Gloeocapsopsis sp. IPPAS B-1203: one gene and its partner. The protein of the gene in region 1 interacts with the protein of each later gene in a pairwise test. Links are inferred from orthologs where the notes say so. Each region holds a gene or a part of one and is shown on either strand. Other genes may lie near its edges. The genes, in order: rlmB and CSQ79_RS07795.

What was found.
Region 2: the proteins of rlmB (region 1) and CSQ79_RS07795 interact in binary tests that used the Escherichia coli proteins (3 or more experiments, as listed by UniProt). The link is inferred for Gloeocapsopsis sp. IPPAS B-1203 from one-to-one orthologs.

Annotation. Positions count from the first base shown.
Region 1 is NZ_PEIG01000011.1:5,409-13,900, reverse strand. What follows is about bases 3,607-6,485. They hold rlmB (23S rRNA (guanosine(2251)-2'-O)-methyltransferase RlmB), read right to left. Parts: upstream 5,578-6,485; coding sequence 4,636-5,577; downstream 3,607-4,635. Other genes in these bases: CSQ79_RS18515 (STAS domain-containing protein), read right to left, coding at 6,482-6,485; CSQ79_RS18520 (Mini-ribonuclease 3), read right to left, coding at 5,676-6,152; CSQ79_RS18530 (DUF1816 domain-containing protein), read right to left, coding at 4,226-4,528; CSQ79_RS18535 (alpha/beta fold hydrolase), read left to right, coding at 3,607-4,140. Outside these bases: CSQ79_RS18550 (Uma2 family endonuclease), read right to left, coding at 13-660; CSQ79_RS18545 (alpha/beta hydrolase), read right to left, coding at 679-1,560; Asp-tRNA(Asn)/Glu-tRNA(Gln) amidotransferase subunit GatA, read right to left, coding at 1,652-3,109; more of CSQ79_RS18535, read left to right, coding at 3,295-3,606; more of CSQ79_RS18515, read right to left, coding at 6,486-6,796; carA (glutamine-hydrolyzing carbamoyl-phosphate synthase small subunit), read right to left, coding at 7,134-8,297; CSQ79_RS18505 (small RNA NsiR4-regulated ssr1528 family protein), read right to left, coding at 8,417-8,492. UniProt on the Escherichia coli protein: Specifically methylates the ribose of guanosine 2251 in 23S rRNA.
Region 2 is NZ_PEIG01000003.1:399,430-407,899, reverse strand. What follows is about bases 3,303-6,159. They hold CSQ79_RS07795 (NAD(P)H-hydrate dehydratase), read left to right. Parts: upstream 3,303-3,875; coding sequence 3,876-5,444; downstream 5,445-6,159. Other genes in these bases: CSQ79_RS07790 (EAL domain-containing protein), read left to right, coding at 5,667-6,159; CSQ79_RS07800 (DUF5995 family protein), read right to left, coding at 3,303-3,626. In the rest of the region: CSQ79_RS07810 (ATP-dependent Clp protease ATP-binding subunit), read right to left, coding at 1-1,614; CSQ79_RS07805 (ABC transporter ATP-binding protein), read left to right, coding at 2,061-2,792; more of CSQ79_RS07800, read right to left, coding at 2,796-3,302; more of CSQ79_RS07790, read left to right, coding at 6,160-8,150; CSQ79_RS07785 (NAD(P)/FAD-dependent oxidoreductase), read right to left, coding at 8,233-8,470. UniProt on the Escherichia coli protein: Bifunctional enzyme that catalyzes the epimerization of the S- and R-forms of NAD(P)HX and the dehydration of the S-form of NAD(P)HX at the expense of ADP, which is converted to AMP.

The DNA of each region.
Region 1 (8,492 bases):
TGAGCGATCGCCTCACAAAAATGACAACTGTTGTATCCAAACCCGAAAAGCCTTGATCGCTGCGTTTCTTCCCTGCACCTTACTCTGGGCAACATATTGGGGAATGACTTCTACAATCGGTAAGTTAGGAAAAATCTGACTTTGATGTGTTGCGACATACTGATGTTGCAATACATATATTTGTAGCGATCGCCCATCATAAATCCACAACTCAGGAACACCTAAAGCTTCATAGCTACTTTTTTTAATTTCGGAAGCACTTGTAATATCAATTTCAATTGCTAAATCAGGTGGTGGATCAACGTTAACATCAATTTTATCTTTACCTCTAATTGCCGCTTCATGCTGGATATAAAAGCAAGCATCAGGTTCTACACCACTTGCCATATCTTTACGTTTAAAGGTAGTAGAGCCAAGATTTCTAAATTCAATATTGAGTTCTTCTAACAAAATCTCGACTAGGTTACTGATGAGAATCTTGCCATCTTCGTGTTCTGCCAGCGGTACCATAATTTCCAACAGTCCTTTATAGTAGGCAAGTCGGGAAGCACGGGAATTTCCTAACTCATCTAAAATCTGCTCAAATTCGTTCCAGCTGATGTTTCGTAGTAGTACTCTTTGCCCTGGCTTAACCTCTAACTGATTTAGTTGTAATTGCATCTTTTAACTCCATGTGTTCTAGTATTCCGCCACTTGTTGAGTTGCGACTTGTCGAACAAAGTTTTGTACCACTTGAAAATATTTAGAACCTGCAACTTCTGCGACATTATTATGTCCCGCACCAGGAATCAAAACCAACTGCTTTGGTTCAGGTGCAGCAGCGTAGAGTTGTTCGCTCATTTGCGCAGGAACTTGCCAATCGGCAGTACCGTGAAGAAATAAAACAGGGACTTGTAGTGCATTGATTCTACTAATTGAGTCGAAGCGCTGACGTAAAATTAAATCAACAGGAAATATACGGTAGGCACGCTGAAAATCGATCATGGCACGGATTGAAGTAAACGAGCTTTCGATAATTAATCCTGCCGCATTAGGTTGTTGTAGTGCTAGGTGAATGGCGATCGCACCACCTAAAGAATGCCCATAAATAAAAATCTGACTCGGATCAATTTGTCGCTGGTTTACAAGATAATCCCATGCCACCGCAGCATCTTGGTAAACACTCACTTCAGAAGGGAAAGCCCCCTCACTGCGCCCGTAGCCACGATAATCAATTAGTAAGACTGAAAAACCCATCTGGTGAAATCGATGGGCATGAGCAACATTTGCACCAATGTTAATTCCGTTGCCGTGCAAATATAGTAGTACTTTGCCATTGGATTGAGTCGCAGGAATCCACCAGCCATGAATGCGTTCTACTTGCTTTGTGGTTGTGGTAACAGGTAGCCATACTTCTTGATAGCGGAGGTTAAAAAACTCTGGTGTCGTTTGAATAACGGGTGAAGGAAAAAAAATAAAGCGGGTTTGCTGAAAAAATAGATAGACGCTTAACCCGATATAAAAGAGTGCAGCAACTAACCCAGCACTCAGCAGCCACCTCAAAGATAATTTGTTGAGCATGGATACCCTTCTACTTGCGTACGGATGCACAAAGTTATGATAAAAAACTTATTGCTGTGCATCACTATACTGACACTGACTGTGGAGATCGCTATGTTTTCAACAATTTGGGAGTATGTTTGTGCCACTCGGTAGCTTGCTCATAAGCATAAGCAACTTGAAATAGCAGGTCTTCGCGCAGTGCGTTTCCAATCAACTGCAATCCAATTGGTAAACCTTTGTCATCAAAACCACAAGGAATACTCATTCCTGGCAAACCCGCGAGATTGACGGTAATTGTCATCAAATCAGTCAAGTACATACTTAGGGGATCGTCCGTCTTTTCTCCCGCCTTAAATGCCGTTGTAGGTACAGTTGGACACACTAAAACATCAACATTGGCAAACGCATTTTCAAAGTCTTGCTTAATCAGGGTGCGGACTTTTTGCGCCTTTAAATAATACGCATCGTAATAGCCTGCTGACAGCGTGTAAGTTCCCACCATAATTCGCCGTTTGACTTCAGTGCCAAACCCAGCAGCACGAGTGCGGTTATACATCGAGAGGAGATTTTCGGCATCTGAGGTGCGCAAGCCGTACTTTACACCGTCGTAACGTGCCAAGTTTGCTGAAGCTTCCGAGGGCGCAATAATGTAGTAAGTAGGCAATCCATAGCGAAAGCGAGGGCAGGAAATTTCTTGAATTTCTGCTCCTAAATCCTTAAGTTGTTCAATCGCTTTTGTGACAGCTTGTTCCACCGCTGGATCTAATCCTGCGCCGAAGGTTTCTTTGATAATGCCAATGCGGAGATTTTTGACATCAGGTTTTAAAGCTTGCGTGTAGTCTGGAATTTCAACTTTGAGACTTGTGGAATCTTTGGGATCGTAGCCTGCGATCGCGCCGAGTAAAATTGCAGCGTCTTCTACTGTGCGTCCAAATGGTCCAATTTGATCTAAAGATGAAGCAAACGCCACTAAACCATAACGCGACACTAAACCGTAAGTCGGTTTCATGCCAACAACGCCGCAAAACGATGCTGGTTGACGAATTGAACCTCCAGTATCAGAACCTATGGAAACGACACATTCTTGTGCTGCTACCGCCGCTGCAGAACCACCAGAAGAACCACCAGGAACTCGTTCAAGATCCCAAGGATTTGCAGTAGATTGAAATGCTGAGTTCTCGGTAGAACTGCCCATAGCAAATTCATCTAAATTGGTTTTGCCTACCATGACAGTACCTGCGTCTGCTAACTTTTGTGTCACAGTGGATTCATACGGCGGTACAAAGTTTTCCAGTATTTTAGAAGCACACGTTGTCCGAATTCCTTTGGTACACATATTGTCCTTAATCCCAATCGGAATTCCTGCGAGTACCCCGATTTCTTCCCCCGCAGCGATTTTGGCATCTACTGCTTGTGCCTGTGCTAACGCCGTATCTGCTGTCACCGATAAGAAGCTGTGTAATTTCGGCTCTAAGGCTGCAATGCGCTGCAAGGCTTCTTGAGTAATTTCAACCGCAGAGCGCTCTTTGCTCACTAGTTGTTGGTGCAACTCGCGGATGGATGCCATTTTTTGCTCCTTTAACTTGCGATCCAGATTATTTAGTTTAATTCAGGACTTACATAAAAAGTTTTGAGTTTTGAATCAAAGAATTTTCTTAACTTTCTGAAACTCAACACTCAACATTCATAACTCTCTATTACCTATTACCACTTCCCACCTATATTAAATATATTGCCACTCATTTTTCTCTAGTGTCTTTACCTCAAGCTGTTCAACCTATCAATCTCAACGTTCATATTCAAGGAAACGGCTTCCCCATTCTCTGCTTACATGGTCATCCAGGTTCAGGGCGTAGTCTGTCTGTTTTTACCAACCATTTATCTCAGCGTTTCCGTACAGTTGCCCCAGATTTACGCGGATACGGCAGCAGTCGTACGCAACAAAATTTTTCGATGACCGATCACTTACTAGACTTGGAAGCACTAATAAACCGCTTTGATATTCAGCGCTGCTTAGTTCTCGGCTGGTCTTTGGGAGGAATTCTAGCAATGGAACTCGCACTCAAATTGCCCGAACAAGTTAGCGGGTTAATTCTCGTCGCAACTGCAGCGCGTCCCAGAGGAAATCATCCATCGATTAGCTGGCAAGATAATGTGTACACTGGTGTCGCATCTGTTTTAAACTGGTTACAACCAAGTTGGCAGTGGAATATTGAAACATTTGGTAAGCGATCGCTCTACCGCTACCTCATTCAACAACATTCTTCTACTGCCTATCGCTATCTAGCTACTGATGCGATCGCTGCATACCTCCAAACTTCTGCTGCTGCGCAACGAGCATTAAATACTGCTTTACAATCTGGTTATGATCGCTTATCAGACTTGCACAAAATTGAGTGTCCCAGCTTAGTGCTAGCCGGAGCAAGCGATTTTCATATCACTGCTGAATCGAGCCTTGAAACTGCGCGACATTTAAAATATTGCCAATGGCACTGCTACCCAAACACAGCTCATCTTTTCCCGTGGGAAATTCCTCAACAGGTGTTGAGTGATGTTGACCAATGGATTATTCAACACCCTGAAGTTGTCAAGGAGTGATTAGGAACTCGTGGTTGGTGTGGGAGTACAGGAGCCTTGTAGAGTAGGAGTGTGTGTGAGCTAATTGCTATTTCTCCCCTCTTTTTTACATCTGACCGCTAAAAATTGGTGTGGCTTTAGGCTGAATCATATCTCCTAAGTCATCAGCAACTGTCAAATTCTTAGGTTTGCAGCGCTTGACTGCTACAACGATCCCTTGTGCGCCTTCTTGTTCTAAATCCTCTAGATACCCAGCTTTGGCAGCATTTGCTTCCTTAACACTCAAGAAAGGACCAAAGTAATACGTGCAGCGCGGATTCTGTGTAACAATTTCTACCCACCAAGCCCAGCCTAAGCTATGAAAGAGATTAGTTAAAACTTCTTTAAAACTATTCCAAAATGTCTTCATGGTTTTTGCTGTTTTGTCAATTGGTTACAGATGTGACGCGGTCTGCTACTGCTTCTAAGTACTTCACACTTTGTTATACTCTGTTACGCTTCTTTTTTCAAATTATCTTATTTTAATTTTTCTAAATGAAGCATATTTAACCATCGTTGGCGGTAAATTTCATACAGAGCCATTCCAGCTGCCACTGAGGCATTCAAGCTTGGGGTATTACCCAAAAGTGGAATCGACACCAACACATCACAGCAGCGTTGTGTCAACAAACTCAAACCTTCTCCTTCAGCACCAATAACTAAAACAATAGACCCTGAAAATTGCACTGTATGAAGTGGTTGGCTTGCTGTTGCGGCTGTACCATAAATCCAAAATCCAGCCTGTTTAAGTTCTTCTAAAGCCCGACTGAAATTAACGACTCTAGCAACAGGAAAGTTTTCCAAAGCACCAGCAGCTGCTTTCATAACGCTAGAGGTAATTCCTGCTGCTCGTCTTTGAGGTATGACGAGTCCCTGCGCCCCGATCGCCTCAGCCGTCCGAATAATCGCTCCTAAATTGTGGGGATCAGTAATACCTTCTACTGCTACGACCACAGGTGCCTCAGTTTTAGCTTTAGCTTTATCGATTAGTTCGCTTAAATCGCTATACGCATAAGGCGCAATTTGAGCAGCAACTCCTTGATGATTTGCATGATGAGTAATTTGATCCAATCGTCTAGAGTCAACTTCATCAATAACCGTACCGTTTTCTTTGGCTTGCGTCACTAACGAATGAAAACGGGAATCGTAGCGCAGGCGTGAGGTAATCCAAATGCGGTTAAGCTGTCTTTGATTTTCTAGGGCAGCTAAGACAGGATGACGTCCATAGATTAAGTCGTTGTCTTCTTTTGAAGTTGACTCTTCTGTATCAACGTTACGAATAGCAGGTCTTGTCGGTGTAACGTCAACCTGCTTTGGAGATTTGAGCAAAGGTTTTGAGGTTGCATTACCCCTGATTTTTACTGGCTTATTTCGCTTTGCTCCGCCCGTAGATCTAAATTTCTGTGGTTTGTTAGCCATTTATGTAATAGTTAAAATGTTAAGTTCTGTTGGGCATCTCTATTATTTGAATTTAACCGACAGTCTTAATCAATTTCAGTATAGAGAGATAACTTCCATTACTCATTGCTCTGCTGCTCAAAGTCCAGTTTGTGTAATAACTGAGTGAGACGTTGACAGTTAGTGAGATACAGATAGCCGACTAAAGTTTCTAAACTAGATGCCTGTTGATAAATTTCCGGATTCACTCGCTTAGGAGGTTTAGTTGCAGCATTTCGACCGCGACGGACTATATCTAATTCAGTGCTAGTCAGGTAAGGAGTCAGCGATCGCAAATGTAATGCCTGTGCTTCTGCTCTTACTTGTGCCACTACTAAACGATGATAAGCTTGGGAGCGCTTGGGTGGCAGTAGGTAATAACTCCTAATATAAAGCTCATAAACTGCATCTCCTAAATACGCCAAAGCCTGAGGAGAAATTGCTTGTAATTGCGATAACTCGTTCGCCAAGGCTGGTAGCAGTTGACCTAATTTAACATTTAATTTACTTTCTATTATAGATGAGCCATCAAGTAGCTCTTCCTCCTTTGGGTTCACAATTTAGATTATCCTTGATACCTGAATCAGCAATCAGACAAAAATTAAGTGACAAGCAGTTTGGCAACACAGCCAAGTTCATGTTAAATAATCTTTTATTATCCTCGATCCCCAACCTCTACAAGACTCAGGCGAGCAATTATTACTAGCGATCGCCTTCAATAATAAGTATTAAGAGCTTTCACAGTCGTTAAGCTACATACTGCTTATTTGCTTTTAAAATTTACTCAACTAACCTTGTAGTCATTAGCTGTCATATTAAAAAATTAAGCTACCCAGATAATACAACCGGATAGCTATGCGTTAGCTTTTCTGTTGCCAGGTCATGACTATTTAATATTTCCTAGAGCTACTTCCACTGAAGGTCGCAGGGAGAGAAATTGCTCTAGACGAACCAGCTTAACTGTTTGAGTCACGCGGGCATTGGTAACAATCTGTGAAGTGCCCTCGGCGTTTTGTGCCTGTTTTGCCAGTTGCACTAGAGCGCCTAGACCTGAACTATCGACGAAGTCAATCTGTGAGAGGTCCAAAATGATGTTTTTTGGTCCTTCATCGATACATTTACCAATGACTTTACGAAAGGTAGGCTCAGAAAAAGCATCTAATAGACCCGTGAACCGGAATAATTGATAGTTATCCCGCACTTCGCGAGTTCCTCTCAAACTAACCGTAATATTTAGTGGCTCAGCAATAATACCCTCCTATCTAAACCTTAATTAAAATGTTTAAAGTTGAGGATCAAGTATAAAATCTTTTTTGAGATCTTGTCTACTACCATGAGGGAGAAATTGAGAGTAGGAGAGCAGAAGGGCAGAGGGTCGTGGTGTAGGCGGGTAGGCGGGAAACTAAAAGAGTCGTGAAGTGTTGAGTTATGAAAACTCAAAGTTCAAAATTCTTTTAATAAATGCCTCCGGCACCTTTCTTCGCTTTCCAAAACTCAAAACTATATTACCCACACTCCCACTCGCCTACTCGCCCACTCTAGCCACTAGTCACTCGTTCCTGCTTCGCCTCGCGCATCAATTTGACAAACTGCTCAAATAGATAGTCAGCATCGTGAGGACCTGGACTTGCTTCTGGGTGATACTGCACTGAAAATAAAGGCAGTGACTTGTGTCGCAATCCAGCAACGGTAGAATCATTTAAGTTGAGATGCGTGACTTCGATATCCGCAGCAGGTAATGAATTGGCGTCGATCGCAAAACTATGGTTTTGACTGGTAATTTCTACACGTTGTTTAAGACCAGCAGGTTGATTAAGACCGCGATGCCCAAACTTAAGTTTAAATGTTTCTGCACCGAGAGCTTGACCTAAGATTTGATGCCCCATACAAATACCGAACATCGGTTTTTGGCTTGCTAACAGTGCTTTTGTTGTTTCAATTCCTTCTATAACTGCTGCGGGATCGCCAGGACCATTGGATAGAAAAATCCCGTCAGGGTTGTATTTCAAAATTTCTTCAGATGGAGTATTTACAGGAACGACAACAATTCGACAGCCGTGACTTGCCAAGCGACGCAGGATATTTCGCTTGACACCAAAATCAATCGCTACTACTGTCAAAGGTTCTGTAGCATTTTCTTGAGTAACAGGCTTAAATTCCCAAATTGATGTAGTGGGATCAGACCATTCGTAAACATTAGCAGTTGTAACTTCCCGTACAAGATTTAACCCTTTCATACTGGGGGCTGCTGTAACTTGCTCAAGTAGCTCAGATTCATCCAGAATCTCAGCAGAAATGCCCCCGTTCATAGCACCAAAAGCTCTAATTTTGCGAGTAAGAGCGCGGGTGTCGATACCATATATGCCTGGGATATTATGCTGCTTAAGATAATCTGGCAAGCTATCAGTTGAGCGCCAATTACTAGGCTTATCACAGATATTACGAGCTATAGCACCTCGAATCTGTGGTCGATGGGATTCTTCATCTTCTGGATTGACACCAGTGTTACCGAGTTCCGGATAAGTAAAGATGACAATTTGACCGCAGTAGCTTGGATCTGTTAAGACTTCTTGATAGCCTGTCATCCCTGTATTAAAAACAACTTCTCCTATTGTGGTTCCAGGAGCACCGAAAGAAAAACCACGATAAACAGTTCCATCTGCAAGGACAAGTAGCGCTGGTTTAGCGTCAAATGGGGACATAAGCAATTAATATTCAAGGCTGACGGGCTATTGCTGGTAATTATGCCATGAGTCAACTACAACTGAGCATTGCTATGTAAGAATGCGATCGCATTTCCTCAATTTAAGCGCCTAAATAACTACTTTACACCGTAGTAAAAGGCAATTTCTTTGTCTTTAAGCGGAGCAAAATCGGCATCAATTAGCATTTGATTA
Region 2 (8,470 bases), on another replicon or contig:
CGGGCGATCGGGATTCTTCAAGCCAACTCTCGCACGGCGAATTGCTCTTGAAACTGCGGTGACAGCTTCTTGTTGACCGATAATCCGCTGATGTAGGGTGTCTTCTAAGTGCAACAGCAACTCAGATTCGGTTTCGGTCAGCTTATTGACAGGTACACCAGTCCACGAAGCAACGATTTGTGCGATGTCCTCTTCATCAACAGCAGGAGTGTTGACGTCTTTGTTATGATTTTCAGAAATCGCTTTGATTTGGGTTTCGAGTTCTAACTCGCGATCGCGTAGTTGTCCGGCTTTATCAAAGTCTTGTGCTCTAACGGCGGCTTCTTTATCGCGCGATACTTGTACTAATTCGCGCTTGAGTTCACTAGTTGCAGATACTTGGGAGTGTCTTAAGCGGACACGCGAACCAGCTTCATCAATCAAGTCGATGGCTTTATCAGGTAAGAAGCGATCGCTAATATAACGATCTGATAGCTTCGCAGCGGCTTGTAGCGCAACATCAGTAATCTTAACGCGGTGATATTGTTCGTAAGTACCACGTAAACCGTGCAGAATCTCAATCGTTTCATCTACCGAAGGTTCGCCAACCATAATCGGCTGGAAACGACGCTCAAGTGCTGCATCGCGTTCGATGTGCTTGCGGTATTCGTCTAAAGTAGTTGCACCAAGACACTGCAGTTCACCACGGGCTAGTGCTGGCTTGAGGATGTTTGCTGCATCCATACCACCTTCAACACCACCAGTACCAATCAAAGTGTGAATTTCGTCAATCACTAAGATAATATTACCCGCAGCGCGAATTTCATCCATGATGGCTTTGATGCGTTCCTCAAAGTCACCTCTAAAGCGCGTACCAGCAATTAGTAAGCCCATATCTAAGCTGACGACTTGGCGATCTTCTAAGATATCAGGAACGTTTTGGGCAACAATCCGTTGGGCGAGTCCTTCGGCGATCGCAGTTTTCCCAACACCAGGTTCACCGATTAACACGGGGTTATTCTTCGTGCGACGTCCAAGAATCTGAATCGCGCGTTCAATTTCTTTCTCGCGTCCAACAACAGGATCAAGCTTACCTTCTGCAGCAAGCTTTGTTAAGTTAGTGCTAAATTCGTCTAAAATTGCTGTTTTACTTGCAGTCCGACCGCTGCGACGTTCAGTACTACCGACAGAAACTGCCGCTACCTCTCCATGTTTTTTGATAACTGCGGTGCGAATTTGCTCTGGGTGAATACCCAAATTACTGAGGACTTTCGCTGCTACTCCGTCGCCTTCGCGGAGTAATCCTAACAAAATGTGTTCTGTATCAATATAGTTGTTTCCGAGTTGCCGAGCTTCAGCTAGGGCTTGCTCAAAAACACGCTTGACTTTGGGAGTGAAAGGAAGTTCAGTAGGGACAAATCGATCTCCCCTACCGATAATTTTTTCTACTTCTGTGCGTGCATCTTGGAGGGATACTCCCAGCTCGGTCAGCACTTTTGCTGCTACTCCCGTACCTTCTCCAATCAAGCCTAAAAGAATCTGCTCGGTTCCTACCAAGTTGTGTCCCAGGCGACGTGTTTCTTCCTGGGATAGCATGATTACCTTGATGGCTTTATCTGTAAAGTATTCAAACATCGTGGTTTCCTTTACCGAGCTGTTTAAGTAGGGTCATTTACCCTTACATAAACTTTTATGTAGTTATGTTTAATGTAACTTTGGACAAACAACTCCCACAGTGGGAACAGCCGTAATCATGAAGGAGTATTACCCGTCTATCTTTGACGTAAACGTTATTGTTGAGAGGGGTGAGTGATTGGTTTTGAATTTTGAGTTTTGAATTGAAGAATTTTCGTAACTCAGCACTCAAAATGCAAAATTCTTTTAATAAATGCCTCCGGCACTTTCTTCGCGAACAAAACTCAACACTCACTCCTCACCCTCGCTGCTCACTCCTAAATTTGTTCCTATTAGTAGAATCTTTTTTGTGGCGAGCAGCGTCTAATACTATTAAGATCCTTAAAACTGAATACATTGAAGTAGTCTCAGTTCTGAACAATTCTTGAAGTAAGCCTATTGTGTCTATAACAAGCCGTACCCTGGTTGATCCCACATCAATAAAACCAACGAACCAACGTAAAACAAAAGCAATCTTGACAAAAGGTGTTGAGATGGCTTTCAAATCGGGACGCGATTGCTTTCAAGTCCTTAAAGGAATTGATTTAGAAGTCTCTCCTGGTGATATTCAACTATTAATGGGACCATCCGGATCAGGAAAGACAACTTTACTGTCAATTTTGGCAGGCTTGCTGACGCCAACTGCAGGAAGCGTATACTTACTCGGCGAAGAGATTACAAAAATGCCTCGCGATAAGTTAGCAAACTTTCGTCTGCAAAATATTGGGTTTATTTTTCAAGGGTTTAACTTATTTCCAGCGCTGACAGCAGCCGAGAATGTAGAATTAGTGCTGAATATTAAAGGCATTAAAGGACGGTTAGCAAGAAACCAAGCGAAATACCTACTCGAACAAGTAGGTTTAGCAAGTCATACGAACTATAAACCAGGAGATTTATCTGGCGGACAAAAACAGCGAGTTGCGATCGCACGGGCGTTAGCAGGTAATCCTCGGTTAATCATGGCAGACGAACCTACTGCTGCTTTAGACTCGCGTAGCGGACACAATGTTATTGAGTTACTACGGTTATTAGCCAAAGAAGAAGGCTGTACAGTGTTAATGGTAACTCATGACTCACGTATTATTGATGTAGCTGACCGTGTAGCGTACATGGAAGATGGAATGTTGCGGCAAGAGTAGACTTTATCTTTGTTTCCGCTGCGCTTGGCAATAAGTATCCCGTTCAGAACTATTTATCCCAGGCGGATAGCTGGAATTTTGTTGTAATAGAAAAGCAGTAGCTGCAGTCTGTGCTTCAATTTCTGCTGCTATTTGGATGCGTTGAGTATTTGTATTTGCATCGCGGAGGCGCTCAAAATTACGGTATGCACCCTCACGCCACTGAGCAATGAGTTGAAACCGTTGTAAGTCATCTGTATCACCTGGTATATCTTCATCATCAACTGTCGGATCAAACTTGCGCGCTATTTCCGATAATATATTTACCTGTTGAAGAAATTCATTGACACGAGTGTGGTCTTCATAGCTTACTGGATGACCTTTTAAATAAAGCTCATAAAGTACAAACGGCAAATCGCGCTGAATGTGTGCATTAAAGCCTAAAATGAGATTGCCAGAGCCTGACACTGAGCGACGCTGTGCTGCATCAAACGCGATTTGCCAAACTGGGGGAACATAACCTTTACCTGTATGGTAAGCATCATAAGCTCGAAAATAATAATCGGCAAACAAGGCATCTTCTCGAATCACAGATGCAGGATTGTTGTAGTTAATCTCATCAATTGTTTTGAGAAAGGTTTGTGTCGTTCGCAAGTAAGCAAGTGCAAACAAAGCATCATGATCGCACTGCTTTGCAAGTGGTTGGTAGCGTTGCTTCATTGCCCGAATAACAAGTTCCACGCATTTTGGCTTTCCTGTCTGACAAACTGTGTCTATCAGTTGGCGATCGCTTGCTAGAGAAACTGGAGAAAAGGCGAGTAAAAACACAGCCGTGCTGAGAAAGAAGTTTTTCATAATTTTTTAGCTCGTGTTTTTCAGCGATGAGTTAAATACGGATAATTCTCTCAATGCTGCATCTTTTACACAAGACTCGTTCATTCAACTAAATAAAAAATGGTTATAACAAAACATAATTTTCTACTCCTGTGCTTCCCTGCATCTAAAGCCCCTCTGTCCCTATAAAATTTCTCTCTTACTACAGGTGGCGTTCTGATGAATTTAGGAAAATGAGAGTAAGTAACTCAGTGTAGCCCTAATAAAACTATGTTCAATCAAAATCATTCCCATCTTGCGGTACAACGCGAACCAATTTCTCGTATAGTCGTTACTGCGCAGCAGATGCGGAATATTGAAGAGCGGATCTTTACTAGAGGAATGCCAGTGGCTGCGTTGATGGAGAAGGTAGCCGGACTCGTTACACGTCGTATTATAGAGCTTTATCCTCTGTCACAAGTATCGCGTATCGGTATTTTAGGAGGACCTGGGCATAATGGGGGTGATGCGCTAGTTGTAGCACGAGAATTGCATTTTCAAGGATATCAGGTTGCAGTTTGCAGCCCTTTTTCTAAGTTAAAAGATTTGACTTCACAACACGCACAATATGTCAAGAGTTTAGAGATTCTAATTCATGAATCTTTAGAACCTCTAGCAGAATGCGATTTATTTATTGATGGTTTATTTGGATTTGGGTTAGAGCGATCGCTGTCTTCTCCTGTAGACCAAATTGTCAATCAGTTGAATGAATGGTCACAGCCAGTTGTCAGTATTGATTTACCATCTGGCTTACACACTGATACTGGGGAAGTGCTAGGAACAGCCGTACAAGCAACACATACCTTTTGTTTAGGTTTGTGGAAACTAGGATTGTTGCAAGACCAAGCTTTAGATTATGTTGGTGCAGCAGAGTTAATTGATTTTGATATTCCGCTGACAGATATCCAAGCAATATTAGAAACACCAAAAATCCAACGCATCACTTCACAAAGTGCGATCGCAACTCTCCCTCTCAAGCGTTCTCCTGTTACGCATAAATATAAACAGGGACATCTTTTACTCATCTGCGGTTCGCGGCGTTATACAGGCGGGGCAATTTTGACAGGCTTGGGCGCAAGAGCAAGTGGTGTTGGCATGCTCTCAATTGCTGTTCCAGAATCGATTAAACCACTGTTGTCTGCACAATTACCTGAAGCTTTAATTATCGGCTGTCCTGAAACCGAAAGCGGTGCGATCGCACAACTGCAGTTACCAGAGATCGATTTGAGTTCGTTTGATGCGATCGCTTGTGGTCCTGGTTTAACAGTAGATGCCAAGCCAATTTTACAAGAAGTGATTGATAGCGATCGCCCTTTGGTTTTAGATGCTGACGGTTTAAATATTCTTGCCCAAATGGGAACAACTCAGACATTGCAACATAGACAAGCATCCACCGTCTTAACACCCCACGCAGGCGAATTTAAGCGATTGTTTCCTGATATTGTTGACCCTACTAAAGACCGCATTGCCGCTGTACGTGCAGCCACTGAACAAAGTGGTGCAGTTGTGTTGTTGAAAGGTGCAAGGACTGCGATTGCCCAAGCTGATTGTGTCTGGATTAATCCTGAAAGTACCCCAGCTTTAGCGCGTGGTGGTAGTGGTGATGTGCTCACAGGTTTGTTGGGAGGATTGATTGCACAGGCGACTTCCAAAGATATACCCATACTAGAAATTGTTGCAAGTGCTGCGTGGTGGCATTCTCAAGCTGGTATTTTGGCAGCACGTGAACGTACAGAAATGGGAGTCGATGCATTCACTTTGGCAAAATATTTAATGTTTGTTGTCAGCAGATTTTCATAATGAATACGAATGACATTGCGTATTAAAATTATTATTTTTTAGGAGTTTTGGCACTATCAAACGCTTAAAAGCTACTTAAAGTGTATATTTTTTACGATTTTTAGTTGAAAATAAATAAATATTTTTGAAATGCCAGTAGTTACGCAAACTCTGTAAGTGTTATTTCGAGTATAAGATAAAAAATTTACTCAATTATGCATAAGGTAACTAATATCATACTTTATGGTTGTCAAAGATATAACTTCCATCAGTACAGCCTTAAGCGCTACTTACGATCTGCGTTTGGTTGTACTTTCCCTTGTGGTAGCAATTATCAGTTCATATACAGCACTTGATATGGCTGGGCAAGTTCCTGTCACACAAGGAACAGCAAGAAAGTTGTGGTTAAGCGGTAGTGCGATCGCTTTAGGGATTAGTATCTGGGTCATGCACTTTATTGCCATGCTTGCCTACGAGCTACCTATACCAATTACTTACGATATTCCAACAACCTTACTCTCATTACTAGTCGCGATCGCCTTTTGTGGAATCGGATTATCAACTGCTAGCCAAAGACCGTTGAGGTGGTTGCCTTTATTGACAGGAGGCATTTTTGTAGGGTTGGGCATTATTACGATGCACTTTACTGCAATGTGGGGAATGCGACTCGGTGCAATGCCAGTTTATAGTCCACAATTTCTTATTTTTGCAGGGGCTTTCACAATTTTTATGTCAACTAGTGCGTTGTGGTTAGCATTTCATGCTAGTGCTGAAAAAATTGTCAGATCTGAAAGTCTGGGTAAAGTTGTTAGTGCACTTTTTGCTGGTGTCGCCATTGATGCCTTGCATTATCTAGGCATGATGGCAGTTGACTATTACCCTTCAATTAAACTTCTTGCCCAAGGTTCTACCGGAATCGATAGATTTGTTTTAGCAATTGCTACTGGTACTGCTAGTTTAAGTATTTTGCTGTTGGCATCAGTAGGTTCCTATTTTGGTCAGCGTCTCAGTGCTAAAATTGCCAATGCTGAAGCTTTAAAAGAAAGCGAGGAGCGCTATCAAAAGTTGTTTGATTTTGCGCCTGATGCTTATTTTGCGATCGCCGCTGATGGGACTCTCAAATCGGTCAATAACTATGCTGCTGAGTATTTAGGTTACGACAAACAAGAGTTGATCGGTCAACCTGCATTGATGACAATTTATGAAGCTGATCGCGACTGGATGCAAGATTGGATGGAAAGTATCTTTCGCGAAAAGATTACTAGTAGTGAAGTAGAACTGCGCAAAGTTTGTAAAGATGGTTCAGTGCTTTGGGTACGCGAACGCAATCAACTAGTGATTGACAACGAGGGCGAACCAATAGAATTACACGCAATTTGTCGAGACATTACTGAACGCAAGCAAGCAGAAGAGGAATTGCTTCAAAATGCCTTTCACGATGCCTTGACAGGTTTACCCAATCGTGCACTGTTTTTAGATCGTCTAGAACAGGCAATTCAACACGCTAAGAGATATCAAAATTATCTATTTGCAGTTCTTTTTCTTGATTTAGATCGCTTTAAAGTCATTAATGACAGTTTAGGGCATCTTCTTGGAGACAAGTTACTTGTAGCGATCGCATCTCGGTTACAAGAATGCTTGCGACCAACTGATACTGTTGCCCGCTTGGGCGGAGATGAGTTTACAATTTTACTTGACGGTATTCAAGATGCCAGCGATACCATTCGTGTAGCTGAAAGAATTGAACAAGTACTTTCGTTACCTTTTGAAATTGAAGAACAACAAATATTTACCTCTGCAAGTATTGGTATTGCACTAAGTGCCACTCATTACGATCAGCCAGAAGCACTTCTACGCAACGCTGACATTGCTATGTATCGTGCTAAAAACCAAGGTGCGGGGCGCTACGAAATCTTTAATCCTGCAATGTATACCAAAGCTGTTGCACGCCTACAATTAGAAACAGATCTGCGTAATGCAATTGAAAGACAAGAATTTATTTTGCAATATCAACCAATTATTTCTTTGCAGACAGGCAAAATTACTGGTTTTGAAGCCCTGATACGCTGGCAGCATCCCCAATATGGTTTGCAAAACCCAGATAGATTTATTGCAACAGCAGAAGAAACTGGGATGATCACTCGCTTATGTCAATGGATTTTTTACACGGCTTGCTATCAATTGTGTCAATGGCAACGACAACTTACAGAAGCAAAAGACTTAATTATAAGTATTAATCTTTCTGGCAAGCAGTTTTCTCAACCTAATATTGTCGAGCAAATTCAGCAAGTTTTACAGCAGACTAACTTAATCGCCTCACACTTAAGACTAGAAATTGTTGAAGGCGTCATTATGGAAGAAAATGATTCTATTTCAACTAAGCTTTTACAGTTAAGAGATTTGGGCGTTCAGTTATCAATTGATGATTTTGGAATAGGATACTCATCTCTAGCACGTTTATATCATTTTCCCATCAACGGATTAAAAATTGATCGCTCTTTCGTTTCACGTATTGGTGTTGAGCAAGCTAGCGCTGAAATTGTTGAAACAATTATTACTCTTGCCCATAAACTAAATATTGACGTCACAGCAGAAGGTGTAGAAACATCAGCACAACTTGCCTACCTGAGAACATTAGAATGTGAATATGCGCAAGGGTTCTTTATATCTCAATCTCTCAACGCTGAGCAAGTAAAAGCTTTACTAAAAAGCAATCCCCAGTGGTAAGGACTAGTTATTATTCACTAGCCAATAGTCACTTTTGATCGCCGCTAACCAACCAGATTTATATTAATATCTATTAATAAAATTACACTTTAACGGCTGAATTGCTATTAGTTGGTGTGTAGAAATCTCCTTGATTATCAACTCCTACTGTCAATAAAGATTCTTCGCCTGTGATTAATCTTGCACCACGCTTGCGCGTCCAGTAGTTCCAACCCCATTGCAAGAGAACCACAAGTTTGTTATCAAATTCGATTAAGAAATAAATGTGGACAAATACCCATGTCAGCCATGCTAAGAAACCAGAGAATTTAACAAAACCA